3 regions of the Streptomyces sp. YGL11-2 genome follow, and region 2 is predicted to be linked to each of the others. Evidence: riboswitches for the same ligand, from Rfam matches in the RefSeq annotation. Region 2 holds a riboswitch; each other region holds the start of a gene.
What was found. Region 2 has a riboswitch for magnesium ahead of ACO1BR_RS17725 (hypothetical protein). Riboswitches for the same ligand answer to the same signal wherever they lie in the genome.
Positions count from the first base shown of each region.

Region 1 (7,166 bases), on a different contig from region 2:
TGCGGAAACGAGCCCGGGGTGCATCCGCCGGTTCAGCACTCGGCTGTGAGTCGCCGATACAGGAGCCGACACGGGAAAGGGATCAAGGACAAGGGGAACGGATCATGGCCATCGTCAACGAGTGGCAGATGGTGGACAACATCGCCGCCGGGCTCGGCTTCGGCGCCGCCATCGGCCTGGAGCGGCAGTGGCGGGCCCGGATGGCCGGGCTGCGGACGAACGCGCTGGTGGCCGCCGGGTCCGCGCTCTTCGTCCTGCTGTCCAACTACGGCTTTACGCAGGCCACCAGCACCATCGGATACGACGGCTCGCGCGTCGCGGCCCAGATCGTCTCCGGCATCGGCTTCCTCGGCGCCGGTGTCATCATCCGCGACGGGCTGAGCGTGCGCGGACTCAACACCGCGGCCACGCTGTGGTGTTCGGCTGCTGTCGGCGCTCTGGCCGGTACGGGGCTGTACGTCCTGGCGGGGCTCGGCACGGCCGCGGTGGTGGGCGCCAACCTGCTGCTGCGGCCGCTGGGCCGGCGCCTGGACCGGGAGCCGCGCGGCGGCGCCGAGGTCGCCACCGACTACTACTTCGAGGCGGTGTGCACCGAAGCGGAGGAGGCACACATCAGGGCCCTGATCGTCCAGGCCGTCGCCCAGCCTGGCTTCCGGCTGCGCTCGGTGTTCAGCCGCGACGCGGAGGAAGGGAAGGTCACCGTCGCCGCGGAACTCACCACCGAGCGTCGTGACGACTCCCTTCTCGAAGCGGCCGTCAGCCGACTGTCGTTGGAGCCCGCGGTCTCCGCAGTGAGCTGGACGGTGATCGGCCACCCGGACGAGGGCGATTACCCTGCGGACGAGGCGTCCCACCGCCGGTTCCGGGACTTCTTCACCGGGTGGGGGCACGGGAGAGCACCACGGCGGTAGCCGGGTATTGCCGAGGGGGCTCGTTTCCGCAGGTCGCTCGTCGTGAACGGCGGCATCACGTTCGGTTCCGACCACACGGGCCAGGAGGCTGGCGGTCACGTGGCGGCTGCCCCGTCAGCCGTCGCAGCCGACTTCGCCACCGCCGTGACCTCCCTTTCAGTGGCCGGCGTGGTGGCTGAGGGTGGCGTGTGGGTCGGTGCCGTTCGGCGGGTGGTCGGTGTGGACGGTGGCGGCGGTCAGGCGTGGGACGGCGTGGATGAGGGCGTGCTCGGCGGCGACGGCGACTTCATGGGCCTGGACGACGGTCAGGTGGGGATCGACGACGATGTCGGCCTCGGCGCGCAGGGCATGGCCGATCCACCGCATGCGGACCTGCCCGGTGCCCAGGACGCCGTTGATGTCGCGGAGCGTGGTCTCGGCGGTGTCGACGAGGTTGGGGTCGACGGAGTCCATCAGGCGACGGTAGACCTCGCGGGCGGCGCCTTTGAGCACCATGAGGATCGCGACGGTGATCAGGAGGCCGACCGCAGGGTCCGCCCAGCGCCAACCGAGGGCGACACCGCCGGCTCCCAGGAGCACGGCCAGGGAGGTGAAGCCGTCGGTGCGGGCGTGCAGGCCGTCGGCGACCAGCGCGGCGGAGCCGATCTTGCGGCCCGTGCGGATGCGGTAGCCGGCCACCCACTCGTTGCCGATGAAGCCGGCCAGGGCGGCGAGGGCCACCGCCCATAGATGGGTGACGTCCTGCGGGTGGAGCAGCCGGTTTATGGCCTCGTAGGCGGCGAGTGCGGAGGATGCGGCGATGGTCAGGACGATGGCGATGCCGGCCAGGTCCTCGGCTCGGCCGTAGCCGTAGGTGTAGCGGCGGTTCGCCGCCCGGCGGCCCACGACGAACGCGATGCCGAGCGGGACGGCGGTCAGTGCGTCGGCGGCGTTGTGGATGGTGTCGCCCAGCAGTGCCACCGACCCGGATATCGCCACGATCATCGCTTGGATGACCGTGGTCAGCCCGAGGATGCCCAAGGAGAGCCACAGGGTGCGCATGCCCTCGCGGGAGGTCTCCATGGCCGAGTCGACCTTGTCCATCGCCTCGTGGCTGTGCGGCGTGACTACGTGCGCAAGCTGGTGTCGGAGACTGGCCCACCGGCCGTCTCCGTGCGCGTGGTCGTGGTCGTGGTCGTGCCGGTGGTCACCGTGATCGTGGCGGACGGCGGCGGGGTGCGGGTGGTCGTGCACACCGTGGCCGTGGTGGTGACCAGGCGACTCGTGGGTGTGGGGGTGCTCGCTCACGCTTACGCCTTTCGCCGGTGGCGGACTGGACGGCGGGACTGCTGTCACACCATTATGTGCACATGAACGCACGCATGCATCTATCAGGTGCGCACGCCTCGCAACAGCCAGACGACGGCGAGCGCCTGGCGGTGGCCGTGGACGTGCTCGGCCTGCTCGCCGACCGCACCCGCCTGGCCCTGCTGCGACGGCTCGGCGAAGGTGAAGCCGACGTCACGACGCTGACCGCGGCGACCGCGGCGGCGCGGACCTCGGTCAGCCAGCACCTGGCACGGCTGCGACTGGCCGGGCTGGTAGCCACCCGCAAGGAGGGGCGCCGCGTGGTGTACGCCCTGCGACACGGGCACCTGCGCCGCTTGGTCGACGAGGCGCTGAACGTCGCGGACCACCAGATCGGCCACCTGCCGCCCCACGACTGAGCTCCTGTCGCAACGGCGCCCGCAGCCATGATTCACGGGCCCACGACACCCCGACGCCGCCAGGACTCGTGAACGTTTCCACGTCCGTGGATCGCTGCCTGCTGTCCGAACGGCGTCATGAACGAAGTCAGCCGTCGCAAGGTCGCCGACGCGTCAACGACTACTGAAGGGGCAGCGCCGAGCGAGAGGGGCTTCACTTATGGCCGCCTCCGTTCAGTGATGCGGTTCCTTGGAACCGGTCCCTGCGCAGGGGTTCTTCGGCGCCGGCTTTGACTTGCGCGGAGGACGCAGCCCGGCGTTATGCCCCTTGCCTGTTCACGCAAGGGGGACGTGCGTTCGATAGGCTTTTTGCTGTGGGGAATTCCCTTCGCGCGTGACCGCCGACACGTCCGGTTCCCGAACCGAGCGGTCACAGGCACGGACAGGAGGCGTGCGGTATGAACCGTCGGCTGCACGGCCCCGTCGCTGAAGCGGTGACCGTTACCTTCGCTGTTCTGGTCCTGCTGGAGACCTTGGCGCTGACCCTCGGCCCCTCCGGCGTCCGGCCGGTGCTCCTGGGCGTCCTGGCCGGCACCGCCATCACCGTCCTGCTCTTGATACGGCTCCGCCGTGCGGATGCCCGGTCCCGGCCGCCGCAGCCGCCCAGCGCGGAGGGCTGGCTCAGCAGCCGCGCACTGGAAAACTTCCCCATGGACGCCGTCCGTCCACTTCTGAACCGGCCGAACGCACCGGACCTCCGCCGCCTCTACGCCGCCTGGACTCTTGCCCTCCTCGGCTACGAGGCCCGTGTCATCGCCCGCCACCTTCACCTGCCCACCGCCATCGTCCGGCTCCTGACCGACGCGACACCCCGGCGAGACCGCACCCATCCGACCTTGGCACCACACGGCGGTATTCCCGCGGATGACCCTCGCCTGCCACCCGTACGCCGCGCCGTACGCCAGGCCGCTCACCGACTCGCCGAAGACGCTCCCGCCCTCACCTCCGCCGGCGCCGAGACGCTGCGCGCCGGGCTCGCGGCCCGCGCGGACGCGCTGCGCCAGGCCGTGCTCGCCGCGCACCGCGCCGGCATGCGGCACCAGGACATCGCCCACGACGCCCATCTGGACTTGGCCACCATCGACACATGGACAGTCTGGACAACCGTCGACCCGAGCACTGCGGCGGTGCACCACAGGAAGCGGCACGGAGCGGGTGGCAGACGTCCCGGGTGAAGCCGGAGGGTGCTCGGCATGAGCGCCGGAACAGCCCCGCGGAAGGTGTCGTACCGGGGAACGGCAAGTCAAGAACGAGTCAAGCAGTTGCGGCGATGCGCAAGTATGAGCCAGACTCGTGGAGGTTTGAAGAAGGCACCTCGTTCGGTGAGGCGTCTGCACGGACATAGGCCACTGACCCGACGACGTCGAGAGACGCCCAGGTTCAGGACAGATCTCCCCGACTTAAGGGGTGATCCCAAGTGGCTTCCCCCGCAAGGGGATTACGCCGTGCAGTGCCAAAGCTCTGACGAGTTGGGGTGAACCAGTCATACGGACTGGTCCGCTCCTTGCCGTGTCCGCTCGGCGCCCGCGTGCGCCACGGCCGCAAGGAGGCGAGAGACATGGATAGCAGTTGCAGTAGTCCGGGCCACAGTAGGCCCCGCATCCGTATGTCTTCTCCGACCTCCGGTACGCGGTAACCACCTCCTCTGCGCGCTCCCCCACCCTGCCTAGGCACCCGTACGGCCACCGGCCGTCCCGGGACGCTGCGCTGCGCGCTCGCAGGGGAGATCGCTGCTGCGTACCCCAACCTCCCCCGCCGGGGGACCCGGGAGGCTTCCATGACCAACCTCACCACCACCCCATCGATTCCCGCGCAGCGCACCGCTGTGCTGGACGACGCGCACGTGGGCGACATCCGTGGTGCGCTGGGCACCATCAAGCAGGACGACACCGGCGAGCGCCGGGGCCTGTCCGCGAAGTTCAAGACGCTGCTGGCGATAGTCGGGCCCGGCCTGATCGTGATGGTCGGCGACAACGACGCCGGCGCCTTCGCCACCTACGGCCAGGCCGGGCAGAACTACAGCACCCAGCTGCTGTGGACCCTGCTGCTGCTGATCCCCGTCCTGTACGTCAACCAGGAGATGGTGCTGCGCCTCGGCGCCGTCACCGGCGTCGGCCACGCCCGCCTCATCCTGGAGCGGTTCGGGAAGTTCTGGGGCGCGTTCTCCGTCATCGACCTGTTCCTGCTCAACGCACTGACCCTGGTCACCGAGTTCATCGGCATCACGATGGCCGCCGACTATCTGGGCCTGCCGAAGGCCGCCTCGGTGATCCTGGCCGCCGCCATCATCATCGCCTCCGCGTTCACCGGCTCCTTCCGCCGCTTCGAGCGGATCGCCGTCGCCCTGTGCGCCGCCTCGCTGCTCCTGGTCCCGCTCTACTTCATGCTCCACCCCAAGACCTCGCAGATGGCACACGACTTCGTGGTCCCGGTCATCCCCGGCGGATCCGGTGAGCTGGCCACGGTCATGCTGCTGATCATCGGCATCGTGGGCACCACCGTCGCCCCGTGGCAGCTGTTCTTCCAGCAGTCCTACGTCATCGACAAGCGCATCACCCCGCGCTTCATGAAGTACGAGAAGGCCGACCTGTGGATCGGTATCGCCATCGTGGTGATCGGCGGGGCCGCGATGATGGGCCTGGTCGCCGCCGCGTTCGCCGGCACCAAGGGCTTCGGGAACTTCACCGACACGGCGGGCCTGATCACCGGCATCGAGGCCAAGGCCGGCAAGGTCGCCGGCGTCCTCTTCGCCATCGCCCTGCTGGACGCCTCGATCATCGGCGCGTTCGCGGTGTCGCTGTCCACCGCGTACGCGATCGGTGACGTGTTCGGGATGAAGCACTCCCTGCACCGCGGGATCAAGGGCGCCAAGGGCTTCTACGCCGTCTACGCCGGCCTGGTCGCCGCCGCGGCAACCATCGTGCTGATCCCCGGCTCCCCGCTCGGCCTGCTCACCCAGGGCGTCCAGACCCTCGCCGGGGTCCTGCTGCCCTCCGCCTCCGTCTTCCTGCTGCTGCTCTGCAACGACAAGCAGGTCCTCGGCCCCTGGGTCAACGGCCCCAAGACCAACGCCTTCACCGCCGCGGTCGTCGGCGTCCTGGTCTCGCTGTCCATCATCCTGACCGCCTCGGTGCTCTTCCCTGACATCAGCTCCAACATGATCCTCGACATCATGGCCGGCTGCGGTGTCGCCGGAGTACTGGCCGCCGGCTACGCCTTCACCCGCCGACGCACCGCCACCAAGGAAGACCCCATCGACCGCACCGGCCGCGACAACTGGCGGATGCTGCCGCTGGAGACGCTGACCCGGCCGGTCATGTCCACCGGCCGCAAGATCGGCATGGGCGCCCTGCGCACCTACCTGCTCATCGCGATGGTCCTGGTCGTCATCAAGATCGTCCAGGTCGCCCTCGGCAACTGACCACTCTCCACCCCGGGTGGCGGCGGGACCTCCCCGCCCGCCGCCACCCCCACCCCATCGACCCCCTCACGGAGAAGGGAGGGCACCATGCGCCTTCTCCCGCACCTGACCAAACTCCGCCGACGCCCGGCAGACCGTCGAACGGCCGCACGGATTCGTGGGTCGGCGGCGACTTGGCCGATGGACTCAGGATGTGCCGACGCGTACGGCGGTCGCTGCCAGGGTGGTGTAGTTCATCGTGAAGCGTCCACCCAGAGAGTCGATGGCGCCCCCAACCGCGTCCAGTATCTCGGCCAGCTGATCGGGACGGAGTTGGGTGAGGCCGCCGGTGGTGGGTAGCAGGTCCAGCCATTGGTCGCGCGTGTAGGACTGCTCCCAGTCGAATCGCCACTGTTCGGGAGCGTTGAACTGTTCGGTCTCGCGGATTTTGTCGGCGCACTTCGCGTATGCCGCCTGGTAGAGGTCGAGCGGACGTCGGGCCGGTTGGCCGTTGAACGGGGAGTCGGGCGCCGCCCGCCGGTAGGCAGCGGCGAACGGTTCGGCCACCTCGGTTGGCGGCTCGTACACGTGCCCGAAGATCGCCAGCCGTCCCCCTGGACGTAGCACACGTGCCGCCTTCACGACGCCGGCGACCGGTTCCACCCAGTGCCACGACTGGGCGGCGATGACCGCGTCGAATGTCCGGCCGGCCGACTGCCAGGCTTCGAAGGTCGCCACCTCGACCTGCAGGCCACGGGCTCGCGCGAAGTCGGCCATCCGCGCATCGGGCTCGATGCCGAGCACGGTGCAGCCGGCGGCCTGGAACTGGCGGGCTGCGATGCCGGTGCCGCAGCCGACGTCGAGCACCTCAGGGCCGGGGCTTCCGGTGACGATCCGCGTCACCAACGTATCGGGGTAGCCGGGCCGAGCCTGGTCGTAGCGTTGCGCGTCCACGCCGAATGACTCGGCCATCCGCCGGGCCTCATGCGGCTCCGCCGGGGATGATTCTGGTTGCTCTCGCGGTAAAATGGGCATGCGCCCACCTTAGTGGGCGCATGCCCACTGGGCAACGGTTGCCGGCGGTGGTGACGCACGAGAGGATCTGTGAAT
Region 1 covers NZ_JBNHIN010000011.1:220,665-227,830, reverse strand. Annotated here, with positions in the region: partial or broken gene ACO1BR_RS15785 (TetR-like C-terminal domain-containing protein) at 1-49, shown strand, start outside; gene ACO1BR_RS15780 (MgtC/SapB family protein) at 111-911, shown strand; gene ACO1BR_RS15775 (cation diffusion facilitator family transporter) at 1,068-2,198, opposite strand; gene ACO1BR_RS15770 (metalloregulator ArsR/SmtB family transcription factor) at 2,261-2,617, shown strand; gene ACO1BR_RS15765 (hypothetical protein) at 3,055-3,831, shown strand; M-box (ykoK) riboswitch at 3,964-4,137, shown strand; gene ACO1BR_RS15760 (NRAMP family divalent metal transporter) at 4,434-6,077, shown strand; gene ACO1BR_RS15755 (class I SAM-dependent methyltransferase) at 6,264-7,091, opposite strand; gene ACO1BR_RS15750 (TetR/AcrR family transcriptional regulator) at 7,165-7,166, shown strand, end outside.
Region 1: it holds a riboswitch for magnesium, as region 2 does, so the genes downstream of both, ACO1BR_RS15760 (NRAMP family divalent metal transporter) here and ACO1BR_RS17725 (hypothetical protein) in region 2, are expected to answer to the same signal.

Region 2 (7,166 bases):
AGGCCCCGCCGCTCGCCGGTGTCGTCCAATTTGATGGTGCCGAGCGCGCCACGAATGTCGCCGACATGGGCGTCGTCGAGCACCGCGGTGCGCTGCGATCGAGTCGACGGTGTGGCGGTGGTGGTGAGGTTGGTCATGAGAGCCTCCCAGGTCCCCCGGCGGGGGAGGTTGGGGTACGCAGCAGCAATCCCCCCTGCGAGCGCGCAGCACGGCGACCCGGGACGGCCGGTGGCCGTACGGGTGCCAAGGCAGGTGGGGGAAGGCGCAGGGAAGGTGGTTACCGCGTACCGGAGGTCGGAGAAGACATACGGATACGGGGCCAACTGTGGCCCGGACTACTGCAATTGCCGTCCATGTCTCTCGCCTCCTTCTGGCCGGGGCGCACGCGGGCGCCTAACGGACACAGCAAAGAGCGCACCAGTCCGTATGACTGGCTCACCCCAACTCGTCAGAGCTTTGGCACTCCACGGCGTAATCCCCTTGCCGGGGAAGCCACTTGGGGTCACCCCTTAGGCCGGGGAGACCTGTCCTGAACCTGGGCGTCTCTCGACGTCGTGGGGTCAGTGGCCTGTGTCCGTGAAGACGCCTCACCGAACGAGGTGCTTCCATTCGTTCAAACGGCGAAAACTCTACCCTCACACTCGCGGGGTTACGCAAGCGCTTGGCTCATTCTTGACCAAGCCTCGGCGAGTGCGGCAGCCCAGGGACACGCGACGCCAGCACCAGGGCGATGTTTTGCCCCTTTTGCCACATGATTCCGCAGGGGCACGCGAACGGCTTCATGCGCCGGGAAAGCCATCAACGAGCCTGCGGTGAAAGCCCCGCAGGCACCGGGCACTGGGCACTGGGCACTGGCGTCTTGCGCCGTCGCCCCGCATGCGGCACCAATGCGCCCAACCCCCAGAAAGGGCGAATCGGGTCGCTGATCGAGGGCAGTCAAGCTCGCGTCAATGCGTTGCGTTCATGTGCACGTAAGAGGCTATGCTGCGTAAGCGTTCGAGAAACGGAAGTATCAGGCACCTCGTTCGGTGAGGCGTCTTCACGGACACCGGCCGCTGACCCCGCAACGTCGAGAGACGCTCAGGTTCAGACAGGTCTCCCCGGCCTGAGGGGTGACCCCAAGTGGCTTCCCTGGCAAGGGGATTACGCCGTGGAGTGCCAAAGCCCTGACGAGTTGGGGTGAGCCGGTCGCATGGGCTGGTCCGTTCCTCGACATGTCCGTTCGGCGCCCGCGTGCGCCCCGGCCGGGAGGAGGCGAGCGACATGGACGGCCATTGCAGTAGTCCGGGCCGCAGTCGGCCCCGCGCCCTTACGTCCTCGCTGACTTCCGGTACACGGTAACCACCTTCCCTGCGCGGATTTCGCGCGTCCCCTGACACCCGTGCGGCCCTTCGCCGCCCCGGGCCATTGGGTTGCGCGCTCGCGGGGCGGATCGCTGCCGCATGCCCCCACTCCCCCGCCGGGGGCTCGGGAGGCCCGTCATGACCGACCTGACCACCACCACATCACCAGCTGCCGCACCGCGCACGGCAGTACGCGATGACGCCCATATCGCGACATCTACGGCGCGCTCGTTCCCGGGCCTCGTACATCCGCAATCACTCGACTCTGCCGCGTCGTTCTGCCGCCGCGCTGCTTCTTCACGGAGGTGACCTTCGTATGCCCGTCCTCCCCGTCATCCGCACCATCCGCTACGCAACGCCGTGCGTCGTTCCGGCGGTACGCGCCTGCTCCCGCTTCTTCAGCGAGGCCGTTCAGGTCCTGGGCGCCCCGGCTCTCGCGCGCCCGGCAGTCGGCCACACCACGCTCAAGCGGCTCCGCGCCCGCCGGCACGCGGCCTCCGACTCCCAGGGCCGGAACCGTCCTGAGGCCACCCGTCATCCGGAGCCCTGACCGAGCCGGTCACCACGCTGCCGACACCACGAGACCACGACACCACTACCGAGGTGCCGCCGTGCCCTTCCCGTCCGCCCTTCTGCCGGCACGCGCCGAGCGGATCACCGACCGCACCCCGCGCGCTGCCGCCGATCCCGTCGTCCTCGCGACCGTGCACACGGTCTGCGACCAGGACGCCGAACCGCGTGTCCGAGACCGGCTCGCTCAGGCACTCAGCGCCCACGGCATCGAACCCCACACCCTGCGCACCCGCCCGGCGAGTCCCGAAACCGTGCTCGTGGAAGCCGACTTCACGACCGAGGGGTCCACCATCGCGCGACTGGCTCGGCTGATCACCCTGGTCTGGCTCGATCCCGCGGTCCACGACCTCCACTGGTGCCTGGACTCAGCGCCCCGCAGACGACCGGCGCCACGACCGCTCCGGGCGGGCGGCCTGGTGGTGGGCCCCGAGGGACGCACACCGCCCGGGATGTGAGGGGACGGCCAAGAACGCCATCGCACTCGACATCGCGCCGTTCGGCGTCAGACGAGGGTCAGTTGACGCAGGGGACGCCCCCGGCCGTCACCGCGTTCTTCTCGTAGTCGTCGTCCGACGGATCCGGCGACGAGCTCGACGCCGAGCTCTGGTCGGGGCTCGTGGCGGACGAGGCGGATTTCGGACCGGTGAAGTCCTGGCCGAGTGTGACCCGGACGTGCCCGGCCTGGATCTGTGCGTCGGGCGCCGGCGCTGCGGTCACACCGAGCTTCGCCGCGATCTGCTGGGCCGCGGCCTGGGCACCCTGCCCGTACGTGACCGTGACGTGCGGCTGCGGCGCGGTGTTGGATGCCTGGCCCTCCGTGTAGCCCAGCGCCTTGAGGGCCTTGAGTTCCTCGGAAGCGGCACCCGTCCTGCCGGAGCCGTTGAAGACGTCGACGGTGGCGGGTGCCGCCTTCGCGGAGGACGGGGAGTCCGACGCACCGCCCTTCGCGCCGGGCGAGGCCGCCGGGCCCTCGTGGAACGCGTCCTGCACCAGTCGGCGCATCTGCTCCACGTCCACGATCTGCACCTGTTCGTTGTTCTGCATCGCGGAATGCCCGGCCGGAAGGGTGTGGAAGACGACGTTCCCACCGGTGAGGTTGGTGGCCTGCTGGGCGAAGTCGATCGGATTGAGCTTGCTGTCGATGACCAGGTCCTTCTTCATCACGCCGTAGAGACCCTGCATCTTGCCCAGGTCCGTGAAGACGCCCTGGGTCTTGAGCTTGTGGGTGATCGACGAGATGAACGCCTGCTGGCGGTGGGTACGGTCGATGTCGTTGTTGGGCAACCCGTGCCGCTGGCGGACGAAGGCCAGGGCCTGCTTGGCGTTGAGCTGCTGCGGCCCGGCGGGGAAGTCGGCGCCTGAGTACCGGTCCTTCACCGGGTGCTTGAGGCAGACATCGATCGGCTTGAGCTGGTCGGCGATGTCGTAGAAGCCGATCAGGTTGACCTCGGCGAAGTGGTCGATCGGGACGCCGAGGAGGTTCTGTACGGTGGCCAGCGTCGCCGCCCGGCCCGCCTCCCGGCTGTCCGCCTCCAGCTGGGCGCCCTTCTCCCCCTGTGCGGACAGCTTCTCCCGGCGCCCCTCGTAGGCGTTGCCGTACGCCTCCTTGATCTTGTGGTGCCCCTGGAGCGAGCCGTCGCCGTTGTGGGTCTCGACGAAGGAGTCGCGCGGAATGGAGAACGCCTGCACCTTGCCGCCGTCGGCGGGTATGTGCAGCAGGATCAGGGTGTTGGTGTTGTAGAACCCCTCGTCGCTGTTTCCGGCGTGGAGTTGGTCCTTCACGACCCAGTTCGGCAGCGGGTTGCCGTTCATGTCCTTGCGCGAATCGAGGCCGATCAGCAGCAGGTTGACGGAGCCGTCGAGGTGTTTCGGCCCGCGTCCGAGCAGCGGGTCGAGTGCGTGCGAGATGTTGAGCCCGCCGGAGATCCAGTGGTACGCGGCCCAGGAGACGCCGCTGGTCGCCAGTATGGCGAAGGAGGCGACGCCGGCCAGAGTGCGTCCGACGGCCACCCGGCGGGGCGTGCGCCTGCCGCCCTTGCCGCTTGCGCCGCCCCGGCCCTGGTTGGCCGCCATGCCCGCTGCGCGCCCGCCGGCGCCCGGTTTGTTGTCACGCACCGCTTACTTCCTCACGCTTCGCCTGAGCCGGAACCATCGCACCGCGAGCACCGCGATCACCGCGGCCTCGGCGGCCGCCATCGCCGGAAAGGCGTCGATCGCCCAGTGCAGCACTCCGGTGGTGAGTCCCTTGCCGCCGCTGCCGCTCGTCCTGCCCGCCCACTCCTCGGCAGCCGCGGTGATCAACATCGCTACGACCGGCGGCGCGTACGCAACCCACCAAGCGCCCGCCCGCGAGCACCGCCAGGCCGCCAGGGCCCCGCCGACCAACGCGGTGAGCACGAAGACCGTCCCGAGTGAGCCGCCGATCAGCTCGTCCACGACCGCGCCGAGCACCGGCAGCGCCAGCCCGATCAGGGCGGCCTTCCGGGCGTGTTGGGGCGAGTGCCGCCGCGACTGCTCTGGTGTCCTGCCGCTTCCGCGGCTCCGCGCACCTGCCGCCGCCCGGCCCCGCTGAGCCGGCACTCGGCGCGCATCGCGTGCGGAGGGTGGGGATATGGCCGGGTTCTGGCCTGACATGGACGCTCCGGAGTGCATAGTTGCGCAATGTAGCAAGTATGGTGACTAGTCTGTACGGGTGTGCGGTGAGAGACCTGCCGCACCGACAGCGTGGGACGACCATGATCCAAGAAGGGGAGGGGCCACGTCGATGGGGGTACCCGAAGGGGACAGAGCTGCGGATCCCCCGGAGCGGGCGTTCCATTCGGCAGCCCTGAGATTCGGGCTGCTCGCGTCCCCGCTGCGGCTGCGCATCGTGTGGATGCTCATCCGGAACGAGAGCGATGTCACACAGCTCGCCCTCCGCGTCGGCGCCCGGCCCCAGGCCGTCAGCCAGCACCTCGCCCGCCTCAAGCTCGCCGGTGCGGTGCGCGCGCGGAGCGAGGGCCGACGCCAGATCTACGCCGTCACCGACCCTCGGGTGAAGGCCGTGGCCGAGACGATGATGGCGATGACGGCCGCAGACGAGGCCGCGGCCCAGAACCCCGCCGCCCCGGCCCCGTAGGCCGACCTGGCCTCGTAGGCCGGGGCGGCCTCAGCCGCGGCCCCGTCACCACGGCGATGGGACGAGGCGCTCCGCCCCCCGTCGACCGGCCACCGCGTGCGGGCTCGCCGCGTGCCCGTCACCGTCGCGCCCGTACAGCGGAGCGTGATCGAACATTGACCACAGCGCACCGACGGGGCCGGCCGGACAGTGACGGTCGCCAGCCCGCGACGGTCGTCAGTCCACGACGGTCGTCAGTCCGCGGTCCCGGGCTTCACCGAGGTCACGTCGAACTGCCCGCCGCACACCCGCAGACCGTCGGTGCCGGCGGTCATCGCCTTCTTGGAGCCGGGCGCGTAGACGTGGACCAGCTGCGCCGTGGACCAGCACGGGGTGTCCGAGACACCGTCGTTGACCGTGTGCAGCACGGCGTGCGCGCTCTGTCCCGGCTTCAGGCGGACGACGCCACCCGCGGCGCCCGAGCGGGTGGCGGGCTTGCCGACGGGTGTGCCCTCCTTGAGCGTCAGGGAGACGCCGGGGAAGCCGCGCAGCGAACAGGTCTTCTTGCCCTTGTTGGTGAAGACCAGCGGTATGTGGATGTTGCCCGCACCGATGTCCGTGCGGCCCAGGCCCACCGACATGTTCTCCGCGGTGCAGCGATCCGAGGCGGGCTTCGGCTTCGCCGAGGTGTGAGCCTGGGCCACGCCGGCGGTGAGCGTGAGCGCCGTGACAGCGATCAGTGATCCGGCAGCGACCCGGCGGCCGCGGCGGAGGGTCTTGGACGTGAGCGACATCCCTCTGTTCCCCTTTGTGTGGTGGCGCGCGCCGATCTCGGACAGCGCACGCTCGGTCGGTGCGTTGCGCTTCCAACGTCCTCCGAGGCGCTGCCAGATGGCTAATGAGGCACTAATGCACCACTAATGCCGCGGCCACCCCACCTTGGCCATTTCGGTCTATTTACCGGACACTCGAACATACCGGACCTCGGAACTCGTGGGTACGTCGACGGCCAGACGCACCGCGCCGCCCGGACCAGCATCCGCACGGCTGTCACGTCACGACACGGGCACGGGCTCTCTGATGCGGACTGGTTCCTTCGCCTGATCAAGCCGCTGGCAGGCGGCGGGTCAGGACAGGAGATCGAGGGTCGTTCCGATTCCGGTGGTCTCGGCCTGCTGATAGGCCAGCCAGCTCAGGGCCAGGTCCTGCCAGGGCAGGCCGACCGGGGCGTAGACGGTGATCTCCTCGCTGTGGGAGCGGGCGGGGGCGTGGCCGCGGATCACGTCGCTCAGGGAGGCGGCGGCCGTGGTGGCGGGCAGGCCGGCGTTGGCGAGAGCGCCGTGCGCGGCGACGAGGTCGATGTCGTCGACGATCAGCCGGGCGCAGGTGAGGACCCCCGGGGCCAGTTCCTGCTTACCGGGTTCGTCGGCGCCGAGCGCGGTCAGATGCTGACCGTGCCTCAGATCGCTTAGGTGGAGCAGGGGTTGGCGCGACCAGGTGGCCAGCATCACCACATCTGCCTCAGCGGCCACCTGCCGGGGCGTGGACACCACGGTACCGCCGTACCGCTCGGCGAAGTCGGCCGCGCGCTGCCCATCGGTGTCATGGACGACAAGGCGGTTCCACGAGCGCAGCGTCCGCAGTCCCCGGATGGTCAGTTCGGCCTGGGCGCCGGCTCCGATCACGCCGACCGTGTGGGCACCGTCGCTGCCCGGTTCCGCGATCAGGTCGGTGGCCAGGGCCGCGGCGAGGCCGGTGCGCCAGGCGGTGACAGTGGCCGATTCGATCAGCGCCAGCAAGGCGCCGTCCGTGCCGCTGTGGAGGCAGATCACACCCCGCAGCGCCGGGTCCGCGCCGGGAAACTTCGCGTTGACCTTGACCGTGTAGGCGTCGATGCCCGGCAGCAGTCCGGGCAGCAAGGCTGTGGCGGTTCCGGGGAACGGGAGGTCGGTACGCACCCGTTGGCCCGGCACCGCGCCGCGCGGGGCTGTCGCGAAACCCTCCCGGAGTGCCTGGATGCAGTCGTCGGGGTTGAGTAGCTCCAGAAGATCGGCGCGGGTCAGGATCCGGGTCATGGCGTCAGGGTTTCACGGACTCCGTGGCGGTCGGCGCGGAGCAACGCCTGCCCTCCGGTTTCCGGTAACTCGCCAGGC
Region 2 covers NZ_JBNHIN010000014.1:3-7,168, forward strand. Annotated here, with positions in the region: M-box (ykoK) riboswitch at 433-606, opposite strand; M-box (ykoK) riboswitch at 1,014-1,186, shown strand; gene ACO1BR_RS17725 (hypothetical protein) at 1,660-1,893, shown strand; gene ACO1BR_RS17730 (hypothetical protein) at 1,955-2,371, shown strand; gene ACO1BR_RS17735 (LCP family protein) at 2,430-4,031, opposite strand; gene ACO1BR_RS17740 (DUF6542 domain-containing protein) at 4,035-4,550, opposite strand; gene ACO1BR_RS17745 (ArsR/SmtB family transcription factor) at 4,681-5,034, shown strand; gene ACO1BR_RS17750 (DUF4232 domain-containing protein) at 5,268-5,807, opposite strand; gene ACO1BR_RS17755 (ornithine cyclodeaminase family protein) at 6,141-7,088, opposite strand.

Region 3 (7,166 bases), on a different contig from region 2:
GCTGGCCAGGCAACGCCGCCGGGCGGCAGCGGGCTCGACGGCAGATCAGGCGCGGTGGGACGGACTCATCGAGTCCGCCGCCCGGCCCGCCCAGCCGGCGGGGTGCCCCTCGTTCCTCGGCCTCGTGCAACTGGCCGGGAACGCCCGTGACCTGCTGCGCACCTTGCGCGATACCGAACCGCCCTGTGTTCCGGTCGCGGATGTCGCGGCACGGATCGCCGAGGCCATCGAGGACGGCCGCTACCTGACCGGTGCGCCGCTCAGCCCGGCCAGGATCGCGGCAGACCGGCAGCTCCCCGTCGACAGCGTGAAACTCGCTCTCCTCGACCTGGCCGAGAGGAACGTCGTCGAGCTGAGCGCCGCCGGCCGCGCCCGCGTCACCGGCCCCGGCGGCACCGATCGCCCGCGGCAGATCGCTGAGTGGCTACGGGAGTTGGTCGCCGCGGGCGCGTACGCCCCGGGGACGGCGCTGCCGATGAGGCAGGTACTCGCCCGCAATCTGGTCTCCGCCGACCCCCCGATCGCCGCCGCGATCCGACTCCTCATCGACGACGGAACCCTGACCTGCTACCCGGGGCAGCGGCCCATCGTGCGACCGGGGCACCCCCACGCGGGGACAGAGATGATCGTCCGGGCTCGTGCGTTCGCCCAACTGCCCTATCCCAGTGGGCCGGTGGACCTGGGGGACATGCGCGTGCGCGAGGTCGTCCGGGTGGCCCAGTCCTGGTGGAAGGCCCGCCTCGTCCCGCATCCGACCACGCTGGACCACTACCTCGCCCAGCTCGTCGGCATCGCCCGCCAACTCATCACCAGGGCTCACGACCCGGAGCCGCCCACCTCGTCGTACGGCGAACGGCGGGAACCCCGGAAGCACCGGGAGGCACGGGAGCACCTGGAATGCGTGATCGTGCGGATCACCGTCGGCGCGACCAGCACCGCCGCATCCGACCCCGAGGACGGCGTCTGGCGTATCGCGTGCCTCGCGGCGGCCGTTCACGACCTGCTGAAGCTCACCGCGGCAACCGGCGGCAATGCCACGCGGTCCCGGTGAGCAGGCCGTTGCGGGCCGGTGTCGCCGGCCCGTGAGCGGTCCGCCGCGGGGGCTGTTGGGGCGGTGGGGTCCCAGGAGCGCTCAGCGCTTCCGGTACGGCTGGGCGACCTTCTCGGCCAGTTCCTGCGAGCGGTCCAGGGCCTGGTCCACGGTCTCGGCTCCGGCGATGGCGTTGCTGATCTCGTAGGAAACCTTGGTGCCGAGATCGGCGAACTCCGGGATGCCGACAAACTGGATGCCGATCGTCGGCCGTGGCTGGCGGCCGGGGTTCCGGGGGTCGGTGCTGGTGATCGCCTTGCGGGCGACATCGGCGAACGCGGATGCCGCGGCGCGGTATTCGGGGTTGACGTAGGTGGAGGCGCGGGTGCCGGCCGGCACGTTGGCCCATCCGCTGGTCCGCCCGACCAACTGCTGGTACTGCTTGCCCGAGGCCCAGGAGAGGAACCGCCAGGCGTCGTCGGGCCGTGCGGATGTCTTCCGCACGCCCCAGGCCCAGGTGTAGAGCCAGCCTGAGCCGGTGGTCCTGCCGGTGGTGTCGGCGGTCGTCTTCTCGACCGGGGCAGGCGCGTAGCCGATCTTGCCCTTCAGCGGGGAGTCCGCCGCCTCCAGAGAGCCGGCCGCGGCCGTGGAGTCGTACCACATCGCGGTCCCGCCGTGGGTGAAGTCGTTGAGGCACTCGGCGTACCCGGACTCGGCGGCGCGGGACTCGCCGTGCTTCCGGACGAGGTCGACGTAGAAGCCGGTGGCGGATGCGAAGGCGGAGGAGCTGAGTTGCGCCTCCCAGTCCTTGGTGAACCACGTTCCACCGAAGGTGTTGACGACGGTGGTGAGCGGAGCGATCAGCTCGCCCCAACCCGGCTGCCCCCGCAGGCAGATGCCCTTCATACCGGGCTGCGCGCCGTCGGCCCTGGCCGCCAGATCAGCGACCTGCTGCCAGGTGGGATGCGCCGGCATGGTCAGCCCTTTGGCGGCGAAGACGTCCTTGCGGTACATCAGGAAGGACGACTCCCCGTAGAACGGTTCGGCGTAGAGCCTGCCGTCGTCCGCGGTCAGCGAATCCCTCATGGGCGCGAGAATGTCGGCCTGATCGAACGCGGTGTCCTTCGCCGCGCGCCCGTTCAGCGGCAGCAGCCATTGGTTCTTGGCGTAGAACGGCACCTCGTAGTTGCTGATGGTGGCGACGTCGTACATCCCGGCCGGACTGGAGAGGTCCTGGCTGATCTTCTCCCGGACGTCGTTCTCCGGCAGCACGGTGAAATTCACCTTGATGCCGGTCTGTTCGGTGAAATGCTCGGCCGTGAGCTTCTGCACCTCCAGCATCTGTGGGTTGTTCACCATCAGCACGTTGAGGACATGCTCCCCGGACGAACCACCGATGCCACCGGCGCCGGCACACCCCGCAAGTAACGCCGCGGCCGCTAACGCCGCAACCGCACTGCGTACCCGGAGTTCTCTGCGAACGGTTCGGATCAACCTGATCGGCTCCTCTGTCCGGCCACCTGGTGGCGGCCGCCCCGGCCCTCTTCGTCTGTACGGGGTGGGAAGAGGGCCGGGGCGGCCTTGAGAAGGTCTGCCCGTTCACCCAACCACAAACGGGCAGACCAGGCCGTCCCCTTCGGGGGAGAGGGACGGAACCCGGGGCGGGGGCGACGGCGCACGGCGCGGTCGCCCCCTCTGAGGTCGCCCCTCAGCCGCGCCCCTACAGCGTCGTCCCGTCGGGCGCTGCCGGAAACGGCCGTTGAGGCGACTGTTCGGGCGACTCCTGCGGACGATCGGGCGGCGGCGGAGGTCCTGGACTCCGGTGAAATCCGTGGGAACGACGGCGGAATGCGTGTGGGTCAGACGCTGCGGCCGAAGTACGCGGCGATCCGGTCGAGGGCCGGCGCGCCGTCGGGGGCGGGCTCGGGTGAGGCGAACAGGCCGTTCCGGCCGCGGACTTCGTCGGGCCAGTTGCCGTACCAGCGCTCCTGGACGGCGTGGACTGCGTCCGGGTCGCCGGTACGGTCCTGGCCCGTGGCGGTGGCCAGGTCCCAGCCGTGCAGCACCGCCTCCAGCAGCTGTATGTCGGCGACCCGCGGGCCCAAGCCGCCGTCGGGCAGAGGCATGCGGCGATCCAACGCCCCTGCGGTACGCCAGGCGGCCAGGACCGTCTTCGCGCCCTGGGCGTAGACGTCGCAGGGCTGCCGGTCGCCGATGTGGTCCTGGGCGAAGAGGGAGAAGTCGGGGGCGCCGCCTTGAGCGAGGGCGACGTAGTAGGGGTTGCCGGCGATCAGGTGGTTGGCCAGGGCCCGTACGTCGAAGTCATCGCACGGGGTGGGCTGTCCGTACTGAGCCGGGGTGACGTTGCCCAGCAGGCGGGTGGTGTGGTGCAGGGCCTGGTCGAGCAGGTGGATGTCCTGGGACATGGGGGTGCCTCTCCAATGGGACGGGGCCAGGGGCCTGCGCGGCAGATGCGCCGCGAGGATCGCTGGTCACCGTCTGCGCGCAGCACACGCGGATGCGCCTGCAACGGGAGAGTGCCATCCCTCGCGGACAGATTGTGTCCGCAACGGGAACGGGCACGGTCAGAAGGCCCCACCACCGGACGGACTTCCAGACCGTCCGGTGGGCGGGGCGGTGCGAAGTCCGCTCACGTGCAGGCGGGTTGCCGGGGCTCGTCGGTCCATCGCCGGCTCCTGATCGCCCGGTCAGGGTGTGGTCGGTGGGGTCTTGTCGGTGTGCAGGTGCCAGTGCAGCTCACGCACCTGGGGTTCGCGCGTCAGCTGGACGACCAGCCGTTCCAGGGCAGCGGCGGCGGGGCTGTCCGGGGTGAGCGTCAGCCGCAGGAGCACATGGACGCTGCCGTCCGGTTCGACGGTGTGCAGGCTGTGCAGCCGCGTTCCGGTGTGCGCGAACGCGAGAAAGCACAGAGCCCGTACCTTCTTCTCGACGCGGCGGTCGCACACGGCCTGGAGCGCGCAGTGCGTCGGCACCGGGCGCACCACGGCCGTCGTGCGCCGGGGGCGCCGGCGAAGCCGGAGTTTCATGCGGGCACCTCCGAGCTGCTGGGTCAACAGGATGTGGCCGGTGGGTGGTTGGGTTCCGTGGCGGTCGGTGCGAGCCCTGCGCGGGCGCTAAGGGCTGCGGGGACGGGGACGGTGTCGGCCTGGCGGGGGACGGTGGTGTCCAGGTGCCAGTGGAGTTCGTGGACGGCGGGGTGCAGCCAGACATGGGCGATCAGTTGGCCCAGTGGTGCCGTGACGGGTCCGGTGGTCGTGAAGTGTGCCTCCAGGAGTACGGCGTCCGGCTCGGCGGCCAGCACACGGGTCTCGCCGGCCTCCACGCCCTGGGCTTGGAGGGCATGGGAGAGCCAGGCTCTGACCTGGGGTTCCGCGTCCGGGTCGCAGCGGGTATGGACGGTCGCCAGGACGGTGGGGTCGGTGGCGGATGGCGGGGTGCGGTCGATGAGTCGTTGGACGCCGGCACGCAGCAGGGCGTTCGGAAAGGCCATGGCGGCGCCTCCTCTCCGTCGTGGGGTGTGGCTGTGGTGGTGGGGTGGCCATGGTCGGGCCGCCTGGTGCGGGGCGTCGAGCTGCTTCCGGACGCGTCGGTCCTGTTCGGCCATGGAAGCCTCCCGGGTCTCCCGGCGGGGGAGGTCGGGCTACGCCGCGTTGCCCCCTGCGAGCGCGCAGCACGGCGACCCGGGACGGCCGGTGGCCGTACGGGTGTCTGGGCAGGGTGCGGGAAGGCGCAGGGGAGGTGGTTACCGCGTACCGGAGGTCGGAGCAGACATACGGATACGGGGCCGACTGTGGCCCGGACTACTGCAATGGCCGTCCATGTCTCTCGCCTCCTCCCGGCCGGGGCGCACGCGGGCGCCGAACGGACACGGCAAAGAGCGCACCAGTCATCCGACCGGTTCACCCCAACTCGTCAGAGCTTTGGCACTCCACGGCGTAATCCCCGTACCGGGAAAGCCACTTGGGGTCACCCCTTAGGCCGGGGAGACCTGTCCTGAACCTGGGCGTCTCTCGACGTCGTGGGGTCAGTGGCCTGTGTCCGTGAAGACGCCTCACCGAACGAGGTGCCTCACATTTCTCGAACGCTCAGAGACTACCGGCATACTTGCGTGGAGACGCAACTGCTTGACGCGACTTTGACGACAGCCTTGACACATGCGCCATGCCATCCTCACACAGGGACCGACCTCCAACCTTGCCCAATCCTGACGGAACTCGGGCTCTGGGGACAGGTGTTGTGGGTAGAGAGGGCAGTGCGGGCGGAGCAGGGGGCACTCGCGGGGTCGCCACGGTCCGCCGACTCGGCTTTCCGGGGCCGGCGTTGGCCGGCCGCATGCTCCTACGGCCCGCTTCGGCCGCCGCCCCCGTCGTGGCCGGAACACCGACCGGGGCACCGCCCCTCGAAGGATGGCAGGCCATGACGATCTACCAGCACGTGCCGCACCCGCACATCGCTTCACGGCACGCCCACGGACCGGTGAAGGTCAGCGATCAGCTTCCCCAGGACAACGCGCTCACCCGGTTCAACACCAGGATCGCGATCGTGATCACCCGGGCCGTCGGCAGTATGTGGTGTGCCTACGCGTTCGCGCTGTTCGATCTGATCAGCCTGCCGGACGCGATCAGGGCCGGGGCGTCGGCCATCGTGGCCTGGGTGGCGCAGACGTTCCTGCAACTGGTCCTGTTGTCCGTCATCATGGTCGGCCAGAACGTGCAGGCCGCCGCTTCGGACCGGCGCTCCGAAGCGACCTTCCACGATGCGAGCGCGACCCTGCACGAGGTGGCGCACCTGCAAAGCCACCTCGCCGCACAGGATGTGCTGCTGACCCGGATCGCCGAGAAGGTCGGTCTGGAACCGGTACCGGTCATCGATGCGGCCCCCGGTAGTGAGCCGGGGGGAGAGGACCCGGACGACTGACGGGACCTCCTGCCGCGGCCCAAGGCGCGCCGGGGTCGGTCCGCGGCTGTCATCGGCCCATCCGGCCTGCGCTCCCCGGGCTGTCACCGCCGGTGCGGTGACGCCGTCGGTCGGCGTCTCGATGCGGGCCTGCTCAGTCCCCGGCCTCCGCGAGTCGGCGCAGCAGCGGCTCGACCTCGATGAGCCGGCGGATCTCGTCCGGCCGGAGCGCGGTGAGGCGCCGGGCGAGCACCTGTGCCTCACCGCGGGCGACGTCCGCCAGCGCCGCCGTGCCCTGCTCGGTGAGCAGGACCCGGCTGGCGCGCCGGTCCTTCGGATCGGCTTCCCGGCGTACCAGGCCCGCCGACTCCAGGCCCAGGACCGCGGCGGTGACGGTCGGTTGGGAGCAGGGCACCCACTGCGCGATCTCCCCGATCCGGGACGGTCCGCGCTGGGTGAGCAGCGCCAGTACGGCGATGTGGGTCAGCTGGACGCTGCCCGCGGTGGCGGATCTGCGCAGGCTCCGGGTGAGCCGGTGCAGCGAGATCACCAGTTGCAGCGCCGCGTCGTCACCGATCGTCATCGCTCACCCATCACCTGCCGTACCGGACCGAATCCGCGACTGATCCCTGCTCAGGGCCGTCGTGGATCAGGAGAGCGTAATGGCGGGGGAGTACATCTCCAACCACAGGGCCAGGTCCAGGGTCCGTTCGAGGCCGCGCCGTGACGCCTGGGTGATCTGCGGCGCCGCGTGGTCCGCCGCGCGCTTGAGCCAGTCGCGGTCGACGAGGTCGAAGACCTGGTGCGAGGGGCGCGCCAGGAGGTCCTTGGCATGCTGCTGGAGTGCGACCGCGTACTGCGGGTCCTGGGTGGAGGGGTACGGGCTCTTCACCCTGTCGTACACCGACCGGGGCAGCACGTCGGCGGTGGCCTCGCGCAGCAGGCTCTTCTCCCGTCCGTCGAAGGACTTCAGGGACCACGGGGTGTTGTAGACGTACTCGACCAGGCGGTGGTCGCAGAACGGGACCCGCACCTCCAGCCCGACGGCCATGCTCGCCCGGTCCTTGCGGTCCAGGAGGATCCGGACGAAGCGCGTCAGGTGCAGGTAGCAGATCTTCCGCATCCGGAACTCGAAGTCACTCTCCCCGTCGAGCCGTTCGACGTCCTTGACGGCGCGGTCGTAGCCGTCCTGGATGTAGGTGCCGAGGTCGAGGGCGCC
Region 3 covers NZ_JBNHIN010000048.1:44,464-51,629, forward strand. Annotated here, with positions in the region: gene ACO1BR_RS34975 (hypothetical protein) at 1-1,051, shown strand, start outside; gene ACO1BR_RS34980 (ABC transporter substrate-binding protein) at 1,133-2,524, opposite strand; gene ACO1BR_RS34985 (TIGR03086 family metal-binding protein) at 2,890-3,456, opposite strand; gene ACO1BR_RS34990 (hypothetical protein) at 3,739-4,077, opposite strand; gene ACO1BR_RS34995 (hypothetical protein) at 4,101-4,541, opposite strand; M-box (ykoK) riboswitch at 4,948-5,121, opposite strand; gene ACO1BR_RS35000 (hypothetical protein) at 5,468-5,968, shown strand; gene ACO1BR_RS35005 (MarR family winged helix-turn-helix transcriptional regulator) at 6,102-6,530, opposite strand; partial or broken gene asnB (asparagine synthase (glutamine-hydrolyzing)) at 6,597-7,166, opposite strand, start outside.
Region 3: it holds a riboswitch for magnesium, as region 2 does, so the genes downstream of both, ACO1BR_RS34995 (hypothetical protein) here and ACO1BR_RS17725 (hypothetical protein) in region 2, are expected to answer to the same signal.